4 regions of the Bradyrhizobium zhanjiangense genome follow, and region 4 is predicted to be linked to each of the others. Evidence: predicted binding sites of a transcription regulator. Region 4 holds the regulator's gene; each other region holds the start of a gene.
The links. Region 4 encodes LexA, which represses DNA repair genes until DNA is damaged. Its sites were predicted from a motif close to TGTTCNNNNTGTGTTCNG; they were not measured.

Region 1 (5,004 bases), 160 kb from region 4:
GAGGTTGCCCCAGGTCGACTCATCCTCGGGCAGCGGCATGATGGTGGTGATGCGCTCGCCCTGCTCCAGCGGCAGGATGTTGATCAGCGCCTTGCCGCGCGCGTTCGGCGCAGCCATCGGCAAGCGCCAGACCTTTTCCTTGTAGACCTGGCCGCGCGAGGAGAAGAACAGCACCGGCGTGTGCGTGGAGGCCACGAACAGGCGGCTGACGAAATCCTCGTCGCGGGTCTGCATGCCGGCGCGGCCCTTGCCGCCGCGGCGCTGCGCTCGGTAGGCCGACAGCGGCACGCGCTTGACGTAGCCGGCGTGGGAGACGGTGACGACCATGTCCTCGCGCTGGATCAGGTCCTCGTCCTCGACCTCGCCTTCCTGCTCCATGATCACGGTGCGGCGCGGCGTGGCGAACTCGGCCTTCACCTCGGCGAGCTCGGTCTTGATAATCTCGAGAATGCGGGCGCGCGAGCGCAGGATATCGAGATAGTCGCCGATCTCGCCGGCGAGTTTTGACAGCTCGTCGCCGATCTCGTCGCGGCCGAGTGCAGTGAGACGTGCCAGGCGCAGTTCCAGGATGGCCTTGGCCTGATCCAGCGACAGGCGGATGGTGCCGTCTGCGTTGATGCGGTGGCGCGGATCGTCGATCAGCGTGATGATGTCCTCGACGTCGCGCGCCGGCCAGTCGCGCGTCATCAGGGTGTCGCGCGCAGCCGCCGGCGTCGGCGAAGTGCGGATGACCTTGATGATCTCGTCGATGTTGGCGACCGCGATGGCGAGGCCGACCTGCTCATGCGCGCGCTCGCGCGCCTTGCGCAGCTTGTACTTGGTCCGGCGCGTGACGACCTGCTCGCGGAAGCCGACGAAGATCGTCAGCATATCCTTTAGGTTCATCGTCTGCGGACGGCCGGAATCGAGCGCGACGGCGTTGACGCCGAAACTCGTCTGCAGCGGCGTGAACTTGTAGAGCTGATTCAGCACCACGTCGGGCACGGCATCGCGCTTGAGCTCGATGACGACGCGATAGCCCTCGCGGTCGGACTCGTCACGCAGATCGGAGATGCCCTCGATCTTCTTTTCCTTGTAGAGCTCGGCGATGCGCTCGACCATCGTCGCCTTGTTCACCTGATACGGGATCTCGGTGATGACGATCGCCTCGCGCTCCTTGCGGATCGTCTCGAACGTGACCTTGCCGCGCATCACGATGGAGCCGCGGCCGAGATGGTAGGCGCTGCGGATGCCCTGGCGGCCCAGGATGATGCCGCCGGTCGGAAAATCCGGGCCCGGGATGATGTTGTTGAGCTCGTCGATGGTCAGCGACGGATTGTCGATCAACGCCAGGCAGGCATCAATGACCTCGCCGAGATTGTGCGGCGGGATGTTGGTGGCCATGCCGACCGCGATGCCGCCGGCGCCGTTGACCAGCAGGTTCGGGAACCGCGCCGGCAGGACCACCGGTTCCTTGGTCGAGCCGTCGTAATTGTCCTGGAAGTCGACGGTCTCGTTGTCGATGTCGTCGAGCAGCTTCAGCGCGATCTTGGTCAGGCGCGACTCGGTGTAGCGCATCGCCGCCGGCGGATCGCCGTCGACCGAGCCGAAATTGCCCTGCCCGTCCACCAGCAGTTCGCGCATCGAGAAAGGCTGGGCCATGCGCACCAGCGCGTCGTAGATCGCCTGGTCGCCATGCGGATGGTATTGGCCCATGACGTCGCCGACGATACCGGCCGACTTCTTGTGCTTCTTGTCCGGCGTGTAGCCTTCCTCGTTCATCGAGAACAGGATGCGGCGATGCACCGGCTTCAGGCCGTCGCGCGCATCGGGCAGCGCGCGCGACACGATCACGCTCATGGCGTAATCGAGATAGGACTTCTTCATCTCGTCGAGGATGGAGACGGGGCGAATGTCCGAGGGTTGCGCCGGCTGGTCGCCGGGCTTGTTATCGTCGTCAGCCAAGGGGAAATCCGGTGAGGTTTTATCTGGGAATCATATAGCGCATCGGGGGCCGGATAACCACCCTCGCGAGGGCCCTGGCAAGCGATTTTTCCGCCTATTTTTCCAACAACTTAAGCCCTTCTGAGCGCTGCTTCCGAGAGGCCCGGAATCGCCCCTCCAAAATGACCTCACGCGCCTGGAAAACCGCGCCGCGAGCGGGCCCCTGTCAGACGGTTTGCCCATGTGAAGTCCGAGCTCACGTCGAACATGAAGCGGGCCCGGAAAATCCGAGCCCGCCCCGCCGATTAGTAGGAATTGCTGACACGACACACCCGGCGCGGCGCGATCAGGCGATGCGCCTTGGCCGCGCGATCCGTGTTCTCAGAACGGGATATCGTCATCCATGTCGCTGTTGCGACCGCCGCCGGCGGCAACAGGACGGCGCGGTGCGCTGCTGACGGGACCGGAGGAGCCGAAATCGCCGCCCGGCTCATCACCGAAGCTGCCGCCTCCTCCGCCGCCACCGCGGCCGTCGAGCATCGTCAGCGTCGAGTTGAAGCCCTGGAGCACGACCTCGGTCGAGTATTTCTCGACGCCGCTCTGGTCGGTCCATTTGCGGGTCTGGAGCGCGCCCTCGATGTAGACCTTGGCGCCCTTCTTCAGGTACTGCTCGGCGACCTTGCACAACCCTTCATTGAAGATCACGACGCGATGCCACTCGGTCTTTTCCTTGCGCTCGCCGGTATTCTTGTCGCGCCAGGTATCCGAGGTGGCGATGCTCAAATTCGCGATCGGCCGCCCGTCCTGGGTGCGGCGGATTTCGGGATCCTTGCCGAGATTTCCAACCAGAATGACCTTGTTGACGCTTCCCGCCATCGCCGCTCTCCACTCCAATGCCACTGAATTTCAAAGGCGAAAGTCCGCTCCCCGCGTTCCTCCGCCGCCCTGTTGAGGCGACCTATACGCTTACGGACGCCGCTCAGCCCATCACCCCCAAGGTTATCCCCACATATAGCATCGCCATCCGCTTCGTTCCAGATTTGTTCTTTGTGGCGATCGGGCGGATATCGGGCCGAGTCCGGTCACGATTGGCGATGAAAAAGGCAGCCTCCGGATGGAACTTTTTGGGTTCCCGAGAGACGGTAAAAACTACTTAACATTCATCAAGTTGCACTTGGTTCAATCGGTTTGCGAGTGTGGCATTTCGGAGACGGACATTGCCCACTCCCTAGGCTACGGTTGAGCCGGACTTAGTTCATATGGGCGTCGCGCCTGATCAACCGCTTCGGGGAGTTCGAGAAGCGGACGAAACTGGGGAGACTGCAATGAATAAGCTTCTGTATGGTGCAATCGGTGCAATCGCGTTGGGCCTGTCGGCTCCTGCAAGTGCGGCAGATCTCGCTGCGCGTCCCTTCACCAAAGCTCCGCCGCCGATGGTCGCCGCCATCTACGACTGGAGCGGCTTCTACATCGGTATCAACGGCGGCGGCGGCACCAGCCACAAGTGCTGGGACTTCGTGACGCCTGTGACCGGCACTCTGGTCGGCGAAGGCTGCCACAACGCGACGGGCGGCACGGTCGGTGGCCAGGTTGGCTATCGCTGGCAGTCGGCCAATTGGGTGTTCGGCGTCGAGGGCCAGGGCAACTGGGCCGACTTTTCTGGCGACAATGTCAGCGCGCTGTTCGCCCTTCGCAACCGCTCGAAGATCGACTCGTTCGGTTTGATCACCGGCCAGGTCGGCTACGCCTGGAACAACGTGCTGCTCTACGTGAAGGGCGGCGGCGCCGTTGTCGGTGATCGCTATCGGACCTACGATTTGGCGACAGGCCTCGAGTTCGACCGGGCCAACGAGACCCGTTGGGGCGGCACGGTGGGTGCGGGCATCGAGTTCGGATTCGCGCCGAACTGGTCGGTCGGCTTCGAGTACGATCACATCTTCCTCGGCAACCGCACGATCAACTTCACCGGGTCCGGCAATTTTGTCACTGCCCCGCTCGGTGTCGTCACACGCTCCGAGCGCATCAGCCAGGATGTCGATATCGGCTTGATCCGCGTGAACTACCGTTGGGGCGGTCCGCTCATCGCAAAATACTGATATCTACCTGATATCACTGAGAGATTGAAGGCCGGCCTCGCGCCGGCCTTTTGCTTGCGTGCTCTCCGGAACAATAGGTCGGCACTTGCCACGTTTTGGGGGCTGTTGTGGCTTTTCGGAGACACAACTTGCGGCTTTAGTGGTGTAAGCACGGCATTAGTTGGGCCGTTGAGTCCGCTGCCCTTCCGGCATGGAAGGCAACAACAGAAACTGGGACTGGGATTAGATTGAAGATGAAGAAGGTTTTGTTGGCTTCGGCCTGTTTGTTCGCTCTCGCTGCTCCGGCTTCGGCCGCTGATCTCGCAGCCCGCCCCTACACCAAGGCGCCGATCGCTCCGGTTGCTGTTTACAACTGGACCGGCTTCTATCTCGGTGTCGTCGGCGGCGGCGCTTGGGAAGCTACTTCGACCGACCCGAAGATGCAGGGCGGCTTCGTCGGCGGCACCGCCGGCTACAACTGGCAGACCGGCAACGTCGTGTTCGGCATCGAGGCGGATGGCGCCTGGGCTGACGTCAACGCTTCGGCGACCGCGCTTGGCATCACCGTGGCTTCCAAGACCGATGCGCTGGGCACAGTGCGTGGCCGTATCGGCTGGGCCGTCAATAACTTCCTGTTCTACGGGACCGGTGGTTACGCCTGGATCGACAACAAGATCACCCTCAGCGCGCTGGGCGTGAGCGTCTCCGACAGCAAGTGGCACTCCGGCTGGACCGTCGGTGCGGGCGTCGAAGCGTTCTTCGCTCCGCAGTGGTCGGTCAAGGGCGAGTACCTCTATCGCAGCCTCGGCAGCGAGAACTACTTCTCCAACCTCGGCACTCCGCTGGCGTCCGGCACGATCAACTTCCACACCGTGCAGGTTGGCGTGAACTATCACTTCGGCGGCCCGGTCGTCGCCAAGTACTGATCTGAAGTACTGATCTTCGCGACCGACGTCACATCGTCACGAGAGGCCGGCCTCGCGCCGGCCTTTTTGTTTGTAGAGCC
Region 2 (5,004 bases), 4.6 Mb from region 4:
CCCCGCCCGATTCTGAAAAACTTAGCTGGCCTTCTTGACCGGCGCGGTGTCGCCGACCTTCTTCTGGATGGCGCGCTTCAGCTCGAGGGCGCGCGGCGACAGGGCGTCGGTCTTGGCCTTGAGCAGGAAGGCATCGAGGCCGCCATTGTGGTCGACGCTCTTGACCGCGGTGGTGGAGACGCGCAGGCGCACGTTGCGGCCGAGGGCTTCCGAGATGAACGTCACGTTGACGAGGTTCGGCAGGAAGCGGCGCTTGGTCTTGATGTTGGAGTGGCTGACCTTGTGGCCGACGAGGGGGCCCTTGGCCGTCAGTTCGCAGCGGCGAGACATGGCAAAAATCCTTATCCTAAACCCCCAACGAGTTGCGGCCGCCATTCTGGGCGCCACGGGGGCGAATTCTCTGTCCTTGCAGGGAGCGGGCGGACGTATAGGGGGGAAGGGGCGGGTAGTCAAGGATTTGGGGCAGGTTTCGTGCCCGCCCCGGCGGTGGTGCGCCCCCTCTCCCGCCTGCGGGGGAGGGTTGGGGAGGGGGTGCCTCCGCGGAGGGACAGTCGTTATCACGGGTGGTGCCTCCAAAGAGAGCCCCCAAGAGGAGAGAGCCCTCACCCGCGCTGCGCGCGACCTCTCCCGCAAGCGGGAGAGGAGTCGGAGCCCGCGGCTCCCCAATCACCAAAACGGCAATGATCGGAACGCCTTACCATCACATAAAGGGCGTAATCGCGCCGGAAGAATCCGGTGGAGTTCCGCGTCTGCGCGCCCGGACGCATTGCCTGCCGCCGATTTCGGCTTAAGTAACGCATCACTTGGCGCCCCGATTGGAAAGCTTCGTGCCCACCTCGTCCCCCGTTTCGCCCCGGCGGCGCTCTGCCGGCCAGCTGGCCCTGGCGGCCCTGTGCGGCCTCGCCGTGGCGTGGGCGGCCGAGCCTGTAGCGGCGCAGGGCAAGCTCGAGGCGCAGTATGAGGCGTCGCTGGCGGGCATTCCCGTCGGCAGGGGCGCCTGGAACATCGACATCCAGGACGACGTGTTCGCGGCCGCGGCCTCCGGCGGCACCACCGGGATCTTGAAGTCGTTCACGGGCGGGTCCGGCACCGGCGCTAGCCAAGGCCGCGTCGTCAACGGCGCGCTGGTTGCGACCGGCTATCAGGCCTCAACCACCACCTCGAAGAAGACCGAAGAGATCCGCATCACGCTCGACAAGGGCAATGTGAAGGAGTTCGCGATCCTGCCGGAGCCGCCGGTCGATCCGGACCGCATCGTCGTCACCGAGGCGCATCGCCGCGGCGTCTGGGACCCGATGACGGCCTCGCTGCTGCGCGTGCCCGGCACCGGCGATCCCGTCTCGCCGGAGGCCTGCCACAACGCCGCGCCCGTGTTCGACGGCCGCATGCGCTACGATCTCAAACTCGATTTCAAGCGCATGGAGAGCGTGAAGGCGGAGAAGGGCTATCGTGGCCCGGTCGTGGTTTGCGCGCTCTATTTCGTGCCTGTCGCCGGCTACATCCCCGACCGCCCCGTGATCAAATACCTCGCCGCCCAGCGCAACATCGAGATCGCGTTCGCGCCGGTGGCGGGCACGCGCATCCTGGTCCCGTTCTGGCTGAAAGTGCCGACGCCGCTGGGGCCGGCCATGCTGGAAGCGACCAGCTTCATCACCTCCCCCCAGCCGCCGCGCGTCGCGAAGACGCAATAAGCCTTCACCCTCCCCTGGAGGGGGAGGGTCGATCGCGCGTAGCGCGAGCGGGGTGGGGTGATCTCTCCACACGAACAGTGCCCGTGGGGAGAGATCACCCCACCCCGTCGCGCATTTCGCTGCGCTCCATGTGCGCCGACCCTTCCCCTCCAGGGGAGGGTAAGAAAGTGTGTAAATTCAATGACATGCTACTGTGCATGGGGTTGTTTTCGCACTTTTTGTTTTGCAGGCCGGCGAGACGGGAATCCATTTGACTCCCGCCCGATTCTGATTCGACTCCGCGCCATCCCCAATTTTAAGAAACCCGCCGCCGAAACCTCGCTTGTGCGATCGGGCAAAACTCCATCTAGTGCACAATCAACACGAGTCCCGCGACATGTTGCGTGAACGGAACAGGACTCATCAGGGAGTCAGCGATTCGGCCGCGATTCGTTCTAGAGTCGTTCCGAAGCTTAAGGCCAACGGGAAAAGCGTCGCAAAGTGAGACAGTTGCGCGAGGTTTGGGGAGCTCTCTCTTCTCCCTCTCCCCGTTCTTACGGGGAGAGGGTTGGGGTGAGGGGCTGCATCCGCGAAAACGGTGACAGTTCGACTCGCGGAGAGCCCCCCTCACCCGGCGCTTCGCGCCGACCTCTCCCCGCAAGCGGGGCGAGGTGACTTTCAAGCGCTTCGCGCTCCCGCCCCAAAACGGCACTGACATTCGCCCAAATCGCCACTACCTAATCCCTGGATATGGCTTTCTCTCCCTCCCCCTTCGCTTCCGAGCGCGCGCCCGGCGCCGGCGTCACTGCGGTGCTCGGTCCGACCAACACCGGCAAGACCCATCTCGCCATCGAGCGGATGCTGGCGCATCCCTCCGGCATGATCGGGCTGCCGCTGCGCCTGTTGGCGCGCGAGGTCTACAACAAGATCGCCGATCGCGCGGGGCCAGAGAGCGTCGCGCTCGTCACCGGCGAGGAGAAGATCAAGCCGAAGAAGCCGCGCTATTGGGTCTCGACCGTCGAGGCGATGCCGCGCGACCTCGATGTGTCGTTCCTCGCCATCGACGAGGTCCAGATCGCTTCTGACCTCGAACGCGGCCACGTCTTCACCGACCGCATCCTCAACCGCCGCGGCCGCGACGAGACGCTGCTGCTCGGCGCTGCCACGATGCGCCCGATCATCGAGCGGCTGTTGCCGGGCGTGTCCATGATCACGCGGCCGCGCCTGTCGAGCCTCGAATTCGCCGGCGACCGCAAGATCACGCGCCAGCCGCGCCGCACCGCCATCGTCGCGTTCTCGGCCGACGAGGTCTACGCCATCGCCGAGCTGATCCGCCGCCAGCATGGCGGCGCCGCCGTGGTGCTGGGATCGCTCAGCCCTCGCACGCGCAACGCGCAAGTGGCGATGTTCCAGAACGGCGATGTCGACTATCTCGTCGCCACCGACGCCGTCGGCATGGGCCTCAATCTCGACGTCGACCACGTCGCCTTCGCTTCCGACCGCAAGTTCGACGGCTACCAGTTCCGCAGGCTGACGCCGGCCGAGTTCGCGCAGGTCGCCGGCCGCGCCGGCCGCGCCACGCGCAACGGCACCTTCGGCACCACCGGCCGCTGCGCGCCGTTCGAGCCCGAGCTCGTCAACGCGCTACAGAACCACACCTTCGATGCCGTGAAGATGCTGCAATGGCGCAACTCGAAGCTGGATTTCTCCTCGCTCGGCGCGCTCCAGGTGTCCTTGAACTTACCTCCGGGGCACGAGGCGCTGACGCGCGCGCCTGTTGCCGAGGACATGCGCGTGCTCGACCACGCCGCCCGCGACGGCGAGGTGCGCGATATCGCGCATGGCAAAGACGCCGTGGAACGCCTCTGGGAGGCCTGCCAGGTCCCCGATTACCGAAAGCTGTCGCCGGCCGCCCATGCTGAGCTGGTGACGACGCTCTACGGCTTCCTGATGCAGAAGGGATGCGTCCCCGATGCCTGGTTCGCCGCCCAGGTCGACCAGGCCGACCGCATCGACGGCGACATCGACACGCTGTCGGCCCGGATCGCGCAGATTCGCACCTGGACCTTCGTCGCCAACCGCCCGGACTGGCTGAAAGACCCCGAACGCTGGCAGGGGATCGCGCGGGAGGTCGAAAATAAATTATCGGATGCGCTCCATGAACGCTTGACTGAGCGTTTCGTTGATCGCCGGACCAGTGTATTGATGCGCCGCCTGCGGGAGAACACGAGCTTGAATACTGAAATCGGCAAGACCGGCGAAGTCATCGTCGAAGGCCATGTCATCGGCCGCCTCGACGGCTTCACCTTTGCACCGGACGTGGCGGAAGCCGGCTCCGATGCGAAAGCCTTGCAGGCTGCAGCGCAAGCGGTGCTCGCCGGCGAGATCAACACGCGCGCCGAGAAGCTGGGCAACGCGCCGGACGAGCAGTTCGTGCTGACCTCGGAAGGCATCATCCGCTGGACCGGCGATGCCGTGGCGCGCCTGTCTGCCGCCGACGACGCGCTGCATCCGCGCATCCGTATCATCTCCGACGAGAGATTGACCGGCGGCCCGCGTGAAAAAGTGCAGGCGCGGCTCGAGCTCTGGCTCAAGACGCATATCGAAAAGCTGCTCGGGCCGATGTTCGAGCTGTCGAAGGCCGAGGATGTCACCGGCATCGCCCGCGGCATCGCTTATCAGCTGGTCGAGGCGCTCGGCGTGCTCGAGCGTCCCAGAATCGCGAACGAGCTGAAGGATCTCGATCAGCCCTCGCGCGCGGTCCTGCGCAAATATGGCGTCCGCTTCGGCGCCTATCACATCTATTTCCCCGGCCTGCTCAAGCCCGCCGCGCGTGCGCTGGCCGCGCTGCTCTGGGCGCTGAAGCAGGACAATGTCGATCTCTCCGCGCTCTCGGGCGCGCAGCATCTGGCATCGTCGGGCCGCACCTCGTTCCCGGTCGACAAGCAGCTGCCGCGCGATGCCTATCGTGTGCTCGGCTACAAGCAGGCCGGCGAGCGCGCCGTGCGCGTCGACATTTTGGAGCGGCTTGCCGATCTGATCCGCCCGGCGCTGGCCTGGCGCGAGAATTCGCCCGGCGAAAAGCCCGCCGGCGCATTCGACGGCCGCAGCTTCGTGGTGACGCAGGCGATGACCTCGCTCACGGGATCGGCCGGCGAGGATTTTGCGTCCGTGCTGCGCGCGCTCGGCTATCGCATGGAGAAGCGTCCGCCGCTGCCGCAGAAGCCTGTGGTGACCGAGACCATCGCGGCAGAGATGCCGCCCGTCGAGGGCAGCGCGGAGACCTCGACCGAGACCGCGGCGGAGGCCGTTGCGGGTCTGCCCGCGGAGGCAT
Region 3 (5,004 bases), 2.3 Mb from region 4:
CGTCGAGATGGGCGTTGAGGTGCGCCGCGAGCGAGATCGAGCCATCGATCGCGGGACGCATCGGACGCTCGGTCGGGATGTGGACGAGAATGTCTTTGTACATGGCGCGCCTCCGATGAACATCATCCGGTGACGCAGTTTTTCACTGCACGAAGGACCTGCGTTGAGCTGCATCAATGTGCAGCGACGAACTCGCCGCGGGGCCCGGTCCCAATCCTTTGCCAAGATTTAATCGCCTGGACGGGACGCCGTAAGGTGGCAACGCCCATGTTACGCGCAAGGCGACACCTGCTCAACATGGACATTTCGACATGAACGATCGCGTCAATTCCGACACCCCCACGTCCCGCAAGATCTTGAGGCCGCGCAGGCTCACGCTGCTCGGCACCGCAGCCGCGCTCGGCGCGGCCGTGCTGGCGGCTGCTCCCGGTGCTTCGCCATTCGGCCTGACCTCCTTCGTCGCGCCGGCCCAGGCCGCGGAAACGGCTGCGACCCCGCCGGGCTTTGGCGATCTCGTGGCCAAGGTCAAACCCGCCGTCATCTCGGTGCGGGTCAGAATCGACCAGGACAGCGACAAGAGCGCAATGCTGCAACAGAACCGGATGGATTCGGACGAAGACTCGCCGTTCGACCAGTTCTCGCGACAGTTCGGCTTCCGCTTTCCCGATGGCATGAACGGCATGCCGCGTCAGCGCCACCAGATGATCACGGGCGAGGGCTCGGGCTTCTTCATCTCGGCCGATGGCTATGCCGTGACCAACAACCACGTCGTCGATCACGCCGAGTCCGTGCAGGTGACCATGGACGACGGCACGACCTACACCGCGAAGGTCGTCGGCGCCGATCCGAAGACGGATCTCGCGCTGATCAAGGTCGACGGCAAGAAGGATTTTCCGTTCGTCAAATTCTCCGACCAGAAGCCGCGCATCGGCGATTGGGTGGTCGCGGTCGGCAATCCCTTCGGGCTCGGCGGCACCGTCACCGCCGGCATCGTCTCGGCCAGCGGCCGCGACATCGGCAATGGTCCTTATGACGACTTCATCCAGATCGACGCGCCGATCAACAAAGGCAATTCCGGCGGTCCCGCTTTCGACATGAACGGCAACGTGATCGGCGTGAACACCGCGATCTTCTCGCCCTCCGGCGGTTCGGTCGGCATCGGCTTCGACATTCCGGCCACGACCGCAAAACTGGTGGTGGCGCAGTTGAAGGACAAGGGCGCGGTCACCCGCGGCTGGCTCGGCGTGCAGGTGCAGCCGGTGACATCGGATATCGCCGATAGTCTCGGACTGAAGCAGGCGCGCGGCGCGATCGTCGACAATCCGCAACCCGACAGCCCGGCGGCGAAGGCCGGCATCGAGGCGGGCGACGTCATCACCTCCGTCAACGGCACGGCAGTCAAGGATTCCCGCGATCTCGCCCGCACCATCGCCACCCTGGCGCCCGGCAGCTCAGTCAAGCTCGACGTCTTCCACAAGGGCGAGAGCAAGACGGTGACGCTGGCGCTCGGCGAACTGCCGAACGAACGGCAGGCTCAGGGCAAGGCCTATGACGGCAAGGTGCAGCCGGGCGCCGGCATGCCGCGCCTCGGGCTTGGTCTGGCTCCGGCCGGCGATGTGCAGGGCGCCGGCCAGAAGGGTGTCGTCGTCACCGAGGTTGATCCGGAAGGGCCGGCCGCGCAGCGCGGCATCAAGACCGGTGACGTCATCCTCAATGTCGGCGGCAAGGCCGTCAGCAATGTCGGCGAGGTGCGCTCGGAGCTGGCGCAGGCCAAATCGTCCGGCAAGCGCAGCGTGCTGTTGCAGATCAGAAGCGCGGATGCCACCCGGTTCGTCGCGGTGCCACTCGCGTAAGGCGAACCTCGATCGGTACAATTCAAAAAGGCGGCCCTTTGGGCCGCCTTTCGCATTCGCACTTAAGATTCCCACAGGTCACCCGATAACATTCTCGTTAACGGCAGGGAGGGTGACCCGGTTCGTCCGAAAAAGCCGTGTTCGGCCATCACACTTTCTGGTCGGGCATCTGCTCGGCGGCAACGCAGCCGCGGAGTGGGCTCGCGAGCGTGGAACCTTCGAACCTCCGGCCGCTTTGTGGAACTGGCCGCTGGTTCACATTGATCGGTGCCGACATGGATCGATTGAAGCTCTCGCTGATGAGTACGCTGCTCGTGGCGTGGTTCGTGCTGCCGGCTGGAAACGCCTTCGGGCGCGACGATGGCCGCTATGCGAACTCGCCCCTGAAGCCATGGTTCGACAGCCTGCGCAGCCACCTCGGTCCGTGCTGCTCGGATGCGGACGGCTTTGCCGTCTCCGACCCAGATTGGGAATCGCACAACGGGCACTACCGTGTGCGGTTGGACGGGCAATGGGTCGAGGTGCCGGATGAAGCCGTGATCACCGAGCCGAACCGCGCCGGCCGCACCATGGTGTGGCCGGTGAAGACTGCGTTCGGGATTTCGATCCGCTGCTTCATGCCGGGCAGCATGATCTGACTGAGGTCAGCGCGACCGCTTGCTGGATTTGCGCTTCGACGATTTCTTGGAAGATTTCTTGGAAGATTTCCTGGACGTCTTCTTCTTGGACGTCTTCCGCTTCGAGGCCTTCTTCGGGACCTTCTTGCCCTTCTTGCGGGCCTTCGACAGCCCGATCGCGATCGCCTGCTTGCGGCTCTTCACGCGTCCGCCGCGACCGCCACGTCCGCTCTTCGCGGTACCTTTCTTGTAGCGCCGCATCTCGCTTTCGACATCGCTGCCGGAGCTGCGCGAGTAGCGGCGCTTCTTTGCCTTGCGTGCCATGCCTGTTCTCCCTTGGCGGAGGGAGAACCATTCGACACTGGCATGGTTCCGACAGCACGCGTGCAATGTTCCGGGCGGTGAAGGCGGCTCAGAACGAATTCGCCAGCTCGATCTCGGCCTCCAGCACCTGAATGCGCCGCGCAGCCTCGGCAGAGGACAGATCTCGCGCATATTGTGCCGGCTGATAGGCCTCTTCGCTCAGCCGCTTCAGCCTCAGTCCCTGCGCCCGTGTCATCTGCTCGCCAAGAAAAACCCTGGCGTCGTATTTCGCCTGGACCTGCATGTCGCTCCTCCGTCCTTGAAATCTGGCTTGACTATATGTTCTTATTTTGTTCTAACAAGCCATGGACAACAGAATTAATGAAATTCGGCGTAAAATCAGCGCTTTGAGGCTGGAAATGGCCGATGTCGAGGCGTCTGTGCGCGCTCTCGTCAACGGCGATTGCGACTGCACCGAACAAGCTCTGGCGCAGATCAATCTGCGCCGGAAGATCAACCTGCTTATCGACGAATGGAAGTCGGCCGGGGGCGGCGATGTCCTGCCCGACGTTCGCGACCGGATGCGTCTTCGCTCCTTGATGAATGTCGACAAGCCGGCGCGCGTGTTGGCCCGCCGCTGAGACATCGGGGGCGCGCGGTGGAGGAAGACCCGGACAACTACCGGATCCTGAAATTGCGCGCCGAGATTCTCGAACTGGGCTCCGCCATCCGGCAATTGCAGCGCGAGGGCCTCGACGACGCTGCGGCCTGATCGCGCGCAAGCGGGCGCAGTTCGAGCATCTCGTTAAGACGAATTCCGCGGCAAGCTGTCTTAACATCACTGACATCCGACGCAGCTAAGGCGTGCGCGCAAGCGACATGCTGGAGATTGTCGATGCTGTCGGAGGATCAGCGCGCCGACCATGTGGCGCTAGCCTAGAGCGCGAAGGAGAGGGCAAGATGAATCGTCGTCGTCCTCGAGTGAAAAGCCCCGCGCTGAACGCGGGACTCTCACCTTGCCGGGCAGAGCTCACTTGCTCATGCCGCCCTTGTTCGTCATCGTGCCGCCCTGGTCGGAGCCGGGGCCAGAGCCGCCTTGACCGGAGGGATCGGCACCCTTGGAGGACTTGGTATTCGCGCCCGTGGTCTGCGACGATGACATCGAGGATCCATGTTTGGCCTTGTGCGACTTCGCCTGCACGGCGAACGGCGCGGCGGCGAGGCCCGTTGCCAACATTGCGGTGAGGACGAGCTTGACTGTCTTCATATGGGGGAACTCCCTGGGTTAAATTGACGCAGGCGGCCAACGGCCGTTCCTCGCAGGAGTTCCCAACAAAGCTTCTCCACGCGTCGCGCACGCTTCAAGATTGCTTGTTCTCTTCGAGGATGAACACGATGCCGGTGAGCGTCGCGCCGATCGCGAAGGTCGTCACCAGCGTGAGAGCGAAGACAATAGCGGCTTGGCTTCCGCCATGGCTCAGCAGGTTGGCGACGGCTGGATTGGTCAGAATGAGTGCGAGGCTGAAGGCGAGGCCGAGGGCTGCACCCATCATCGCATGTGTCATCAGCTTGATAAGGCCGGTGGGAGAGATCAGGTTCGACGACTTTTTCGCGCGCATGGAACTATGTCCCGATCTGGCAGGCAAACGCGCGCGATCGCCATTGGTTCCATCAGGATGAAGGAATTGTCATCGTCAGCTTCATCCGACGTTCATGCCCGGCTTGCGAAGATGAGCACTGTCAACACGGGAATATCGATATGGGCAAGGTAGTCTTTCTGTACCGCTCGCTGGCCTATCGCAACGCGGCCGCGGACATCCTACGCAAGGCGCGCAAGCTCCCGCGCGGCGCGGAACGAAGCGCGGCTCGCCGCTATGCGAAGGCGCTACGCGATCTCGCTCGAACGGAGGCTTGGCTCGAAGGACGCGTCGCGCGCGATCCCCGGACGGAGCAGCGCATGACGAGCGCGGCGTCCGGCTAGAGCTTTCCGTTCCGATTGAATCGGAACGGTAGCTCTCGATTCTTCGCTTGACGCGTTTTCTTGGCGCGAACCGGTCACCACTTCGCTGGAAAACGTTCTAACCGGATGCGCGCTGCAATTCGGCCGCGGCGGCGGCATCGAATTTGCCGGGTGCCGTCGTCGCCACCGGTTTGCGTGTCAACGGCACCTCCAGGCGGCACAACAAGCCCTCGGCGCGCCAATTGAATTGCGCCTGTCCGCCAAGCTGGGA
Region 4 (5,004 bases):
ATGAGTCCGTTGGGACTTCTACATCGGACTTATTCTCGTGCTGGGCAAAGCCTACCTCACAAAGCAAGCTTCTCTGCTGCTCGAATTCGCCAGAACCACCTCGGATTCGCGCCTCTCCGCCAAGCTCATCAGCAAGGCCGCCGACCTGAAATCTCAGGCCGATCCGCTGCCGGACAAGGATCAGGGCCCCAAAGCTCCGGACGTGACGCCTAGCGTCAGTTCGGGCGAACAGACGCAGAGTTGATCGATGCTGGCCGTGGCTCTCGTCATTCTCGTCCTAGCCATGGCCACTCTGGTACCAATCTGCCTCGTCCTGGAGATCATGTCCCGCCCGGCCTGACATCGCCTTCGTTGCCTGCGAATGCGTCGTCGGGATGATCATTCCGCTCGGCTGCTCTTTTGCCTCTGCGCTCGCGCTCGGCTAGAAGGCTTCCTGCCAATTCGTCCGCGAGCAGGAGTTTTCGCCGTGGCTCTCATGCCGGTTTCCGATGCGCTTGCCGCCGTGCTTGCCGGCGCGGAGCCTCTGGCCGAGGAAATGGTTGCTCTCGACGCAGCCTTCCACCGTGTGCTCGCCCGCGACGTGGCGGCGCTGCGCACGCAGCCGCCGGAAGCGATGTCGGCGATGGATGGCTATGCCGTGCGCGCGGCCGACGCGGGGGCGATCGATTCCCGACTGACGGTGATTGGCGAGGTGGCGGCGGGTCGTCCGTTCGCGGGAACGGTCGGCGCCGGCGAAGCCGTGCGGATCTTCACCGGCGGCGTCGTTCCCAACGGTGCCGACGCGGTCGTGATCCAGGAGGATACGGTCGCGGACGGCACGCGCATCACGATCAAGGAAGCCGCGATTCCCGGTCGGCACATCCGCCCCGCAGGCGTTGACTTCGCCGAAGGCGACGTGCTCCTGCGCAAGGGAACCCGTCTCACCGAGCGCGACCTCGCGCTCGCCGCCGCCATGAATCACCCGCAGCTTGCCGTCTGCCGCCGCCCGAAGGTCGCGATCCTCGCCACCGGCGACGAACTGGTGATGCCAGGCGCCGCGCCCGGCCGCGGCCAGATCGTCTATTCCAACGGCTATGCCCTGCACGCGCTCGCCCGCAGCGAGGGGGCCGAGACCATCGACCTCGGCATCGCCGCCGACACGCTGGAGGCCACCACCGCCGGCATCCGCCGCGCCCGCGAGAGCGGCGCCGACATCCTGGTCACGACCGGCGGCGCATCGGTCGGCGACCACGATCTGGTCCAGCAGGCGCTGAGGGACGAAGGTATCTCGATGGCGTTCTGGAAGATTGCGATGCGCCCGGGCAAGCCGATGATGCATGGGCGGCTCGGTGCGATGCGCGTGATCGGCCTGCCGGGTAATCCCGTCTCCTCCTATGTGTGCGCCTTCCTGTTCATGGTCCCGCTGATTCGTGCGGTATCGGGTCGATCCGTGATTCATCACCGCCATGAGCGCGCCGTGCTCGGCCGCGATGTGGGCGCAAACGATATGCGCGCGGATTATCTTCGCGCACGTCTGGAACAGCGCGACGACGGCACGCTGGTGGCCGTTCCCGTCCATCACCAGGATTCCTCGCTGCTTGCGAATCTCGCTGCGGCACAGGCACTTCTCGTGCGCGCGCCGTTCGCGCCGAAGGCCGGAGCCGGCTCGCCTTGCGAGGTGCTGCGCCTGCCCGTCTGAGCGCATCCACCACACGTGTTCCGCGAACTTTGTCGTGTTCACGCAAAATTAAGCAGTTGCGGAACACATATCGAACATATAGTGTCCGTTCATGATTTGTTTCGAGGATGTAGCGGTTCGCCGCTCCAATTCAGCGTCTCGCAATCGAACGACATCAACCGGGGGACTTTGGTCGAGATGTTAACGCGCAAACAATACGAGCTTCTGCGGTTCATCAGCGAACGTCTGAAGGAAAGCGGCGTGCCGCCCTCCTTCGACGAGATGAAGGATGCGCTCGACCTGCGCTCGAAATCGGGCATCCATCGCCTGATCACCGCGCTGGAGGAGCGCGGCTTCATCCGCCGCCTGCCCAACCGCGCTCGCGCCATCGAGGTGATCAAGCTGCCTGAGCTCCAGGCGGCCGCCGGCAACCGCCGCGGCTTCACGCCAAGCGTCATCGAGGGCAATCTCGGCAAGGTGCGCGCGAGCTCCAGCCCACCCGCCGACGAGGGCGAGCGTCCCGTTGCGGTGCCGGTGATGGGTCGCATCGCAGCCGGTACGCCGATCGAAGCGTTGCAGACCCGCAGTCACACCATCAGCGTACCGCCCGACATGCTCGGCTCGGGCGAACACTACGCGCTCGAAGTGCGCGGCGATTCGATGGTCGAGGCCGGCATCCTCGACGGCGACATGGCGCTGATCCAGCGCAACGAGAGCGCCGATACCGGCGACATCGTGGTGGCGCTGATCGACGACGAGGAAGCGACGCTCAAGCGCTTCCGCCGCCGCGGCGCGTCGATCGCGCTCGAGCCCGCCAACGCCGCCTACGAGGTGCGCATCCTGCCGCCGAACCGGGTGAAGATTCAGGGCAAGCTGATCGGACTGTACCGCAAGTACTGAGAAGACTCAGTGGTCATTCGATACCGATGATTCCGATTGGAGCGGACGGATTGTCCGCTTCAGCTGGATAGTCTTTCTGGTCTTGGGCAGATTATCTGGCCCCTTTCCAAGCGCTACGTCCTCGGCATGCCGCCCGAAGCACTCATCGCTTTGCGGCTCAAGAGATCGAGGAGACAACGATGCGTAGGATCGTTTTGAGCGCCTTCGCAACTGTGCTGATCGCTGCATCGGCAGCGCAAGCATTCGCAGTACAATCGCAGCACCATCCCCGCAAGTCGGCGCATGCGACAACGAGTGAGCAATTCCGCAGCGCCCGAAGTGCCGTCGCGCGACAGCCACAGCCGAGTTGGCCATATTCCGGATGGTCGGCGCCCGCAGGCCGCTGACGCTCGCATCCGCCAAATGCACTGAAGCGAGCTTTGTTCCTATTGGATTCGGGAAAGATAATGTGATCGCATCCGACTGACGCCAGCCGCAGATTCGCCCACAACCAAGCAGAATGTTACGTGCTTCCACTCTGATAGAGGCTTGCGCCTCCGAAAGAGGCGCGGGTTGCTATCTTCGAATAGGAGCACCCGATGTGTGACTACAGTCTGCATGCCGTTGCATCGCGCCCCGCCGAAGTCGGCGAGACGATCGTGTCGACAACGTTCCGCGGCACCTCGACGCGCGGCTTCGCTTCCGCGGCCGACCCGACCGTGGCCGTCTGCCTGCTGCCGGGAACGGAGCTCGCCTTCGCCGACAACGTCCGTTACGACAATCGTTGGATCTGGACGCGCACGATCAACTCCCGCGTCGGCAAGTTCGGCAAGATCGATCCGCACATTCCCGATCGCCATCATGACGCGATCGAATTCCCCGACGGCAAATACGTGCTGGTGACGCAGCTCGTCGAAGGCCAGCACGCAACCGTGCTGCAACTGCCGGTGACGCAGCCGGTCAGCGAGCGCGAGCACAAGCCGCAGATCGATGCCGACAGCCGGCCGACGATCACGCGTCTGCCGATCGGCTGAGCCGTCCCTGGCCACCAGGTCGGGCCAGGATTGAAAATGCCATCGCCGGCCGAGGCCGGCGAGATGGTATGATTTATGTTCTGCGGAAGTCCGGCTGGACCCGGACCAGCTCCTGCATTTGTTCTTAATCGTCTGGCCTTAATCGTCGGCCTGCAAGTCGGTCTCCGCCGGAGTCGCGTCCCGGTTGCGGGCCGTAGCGGCCTTCGGCGCGAGGCTTCCGTCGAAATCACCCTCGCCGGCGCCGGCCGGGAGCCAAGGGCGGCTTGTGCCTCTTGCTCTCACAGCCTGAACCGCAAAACCGTCACCACGCTGCGTCAACGCCAGCGCGCCTTGGCTGGTGAGACGCTGCCGATCGACCACCATCGCCGCGCAATCGGGCGGTGCGGGCCGCCGCGTCACTACCAGCGCGGCGCGGCTGCAATCATCAGCCAGCGCGTCGATCCGCAAGGAAAGCGCAACCAGCCTCCCGTCGGCGAGCGGCGTCACGCAGCCGGCCTCGTCGCACGACACGCCGTCGGCCAGCGAGCTACTCCCGGCGTCGCGCGGATCAGCGTCGGCAGCTAACCACTCCCTAAGCAGAAAGCCGTCCTTGCTCGTCCGGATCACATGCAGGTGTCCGTCGCGGCCGCGCACCGCGACGCTCGCGCCGTCTCCGGCAATCAGGATATCGGGCTGCCGCACCGACAGCCCCCAGGCAATGGAAGCCAGTAGCAGCAGGGCACCAGACCAGCGCAAGGGGGTGCGCAACAGGCCCATCACGATGATCCCGAGGCTTGCCGCGACCAGCGGCGCGATGCCGAAGGCGGGGATGCGGCCGACTGCGCCCGGCAGTGCCGCCACCCAGCGCGATACCGCGACCATCCAGTCGATCCCGATCCCCATTAGCCACCAGAACACGCCGTCGAGCCCGAAGGGAGCCGCGAGCAATCCCAGCAGCCCCGCCGGCATCACCAGCGCCGAAACCACCGGCATCGCGCCAAGATTGGCGAGTACGCCAAACGGCGTGACACGGTGGAAATGGAAGGCGGCGTAGGGCGTGGTCGCAAGCCCCGCGATCAGCGAGGCCAGGAACAGCATCGCGATCTCGCGGCCGCCCCATAGCGCGATGCGCGCTGTCGCCGAATGATCGGGCGAAGCAAACAGGTTCGGCATGCCGATCTGCACCAGCGCGACCAGTCCGAGCGTCGCGGCGAAGGACATTTGAAAACTCGGATGCACCAGCGCTTCGGGCGCGACCGCGAGCACGATCAGCGCGGCCACCGCCAGCGTGCGGAAGGTGATGGCGCGGCGATCGACCATGACCGCGATCAGCACCACCGCCGTCATGAAAAACGATCTTTGCGTCGCGACCTCCGCGCCTGACAGCAGCAGATAGAACGCGGCCGCCACCAGCGCTGCAGCTGCCGACCATTTCTTGATGGCAAAGCCCGCCGC

Region 1: XH85_RS23245 (single-stranded DNA-binding protein) is a predicted target of LexA. The motif match lies at 2,954-2,971, and genes of this name have one in related genera.
Region 2: XH85_RS44640 (helicase-related protein) is a predicted target of LexA. The motif match lies at 2,122-2,139, and genes of this name have one in related genera.
Region 3: XH85_RS33815 (DUF3072 domain-containing protein) is a predicted target of LexA. The motif match lies at 3,114-3,131, and genes of this name have one in related genera.

Annotation. Positions count from the first base shown of each region.
Region 1 covers NZ_CP022221.1:4,853,694-4,858,697, reverse strand. The annotation lists gene gyrA (DNA gyrase subunit A) at 1-1,944, opposite strand, end outside; gene XH85_RS23245 (single-stranded DNA-binding protein) at 2,305-2,799, opposite strand; gene XH85_RS23240 (outer membrane protein) at 3,249-4,019, shown strand; gene XH85_RS23235 (outer membrane protein) at 4,253-4,924, shown strand.
Region 2 covers NZ_CP022221.1:9,333,442-9,338,445, reverse strand. The annotation lists gene rpmB (50S ribosomal protein L28) at 22-330, opposite strand; gene XH85_RS44650 (DUF3108 domain-containing protein) at 882-1,691, shown strand; gene XH85_RS44640 (helicase-related protein) at 2,421-5,004, shown strand, end outside.
Region 3 covers NZ_CP022221.1:7,045,772-7,050,775, reverse strand. The annotation lists gene XH85_RS33835 (universal stress protein) at 1-103, opposite strand, end outside; gene XH85_RS33830 (Do family serine endopeptidase) at 312-1,853, shown strand; gene XH85_RS33825 (hypothetical protein) at 2,129-2,491, shown strand; gene XH85_RS33820 (DUF6496 domain-containing protein) at 2,498-2,794, opposite strand; gene XH85_RS33815 (DUF3072 domain-containing protein) at 2,883-3,077, opposite strand; gene XH85_RS33810 (hypothetical protein) at 3,193-3,414, shown strand; gene XH85_RS33800 (hypothetical protein) at 3,804-4,040, opposite strand; gene XH85_RS33795 (hypothetical protein) at 4,135-4,392, opposite strand; gene XH85_RS33790 (hypothetical protein) at 4,533-4,754, shown strand; gene XH85_RS33785 (HWE histidine kinase domain-containing protein) at 4,852-5,004, opposite strand, start outside.
Region 4 covers NZ_CP022221.1:4,697,193-4,702,196, reverse strand. The annotation lists gene XH85_RS22450 (hypothetical protein) at 38-244, shown strand; gene XH85_RS22445 (molybdopterin molybdotransferase MoeA) at 467-1,678, shown strand; gene lexA (transcriptional repressor LexA) at 1,856-2,557, shown strand; gene XH85_RS45260 (hypothetical protein) at 3,136-3,570, shown strand; gene XH85_RS22425 (ComEC/Rec2 family competence protein) at 3,709-5,004, opposite strand, start outside.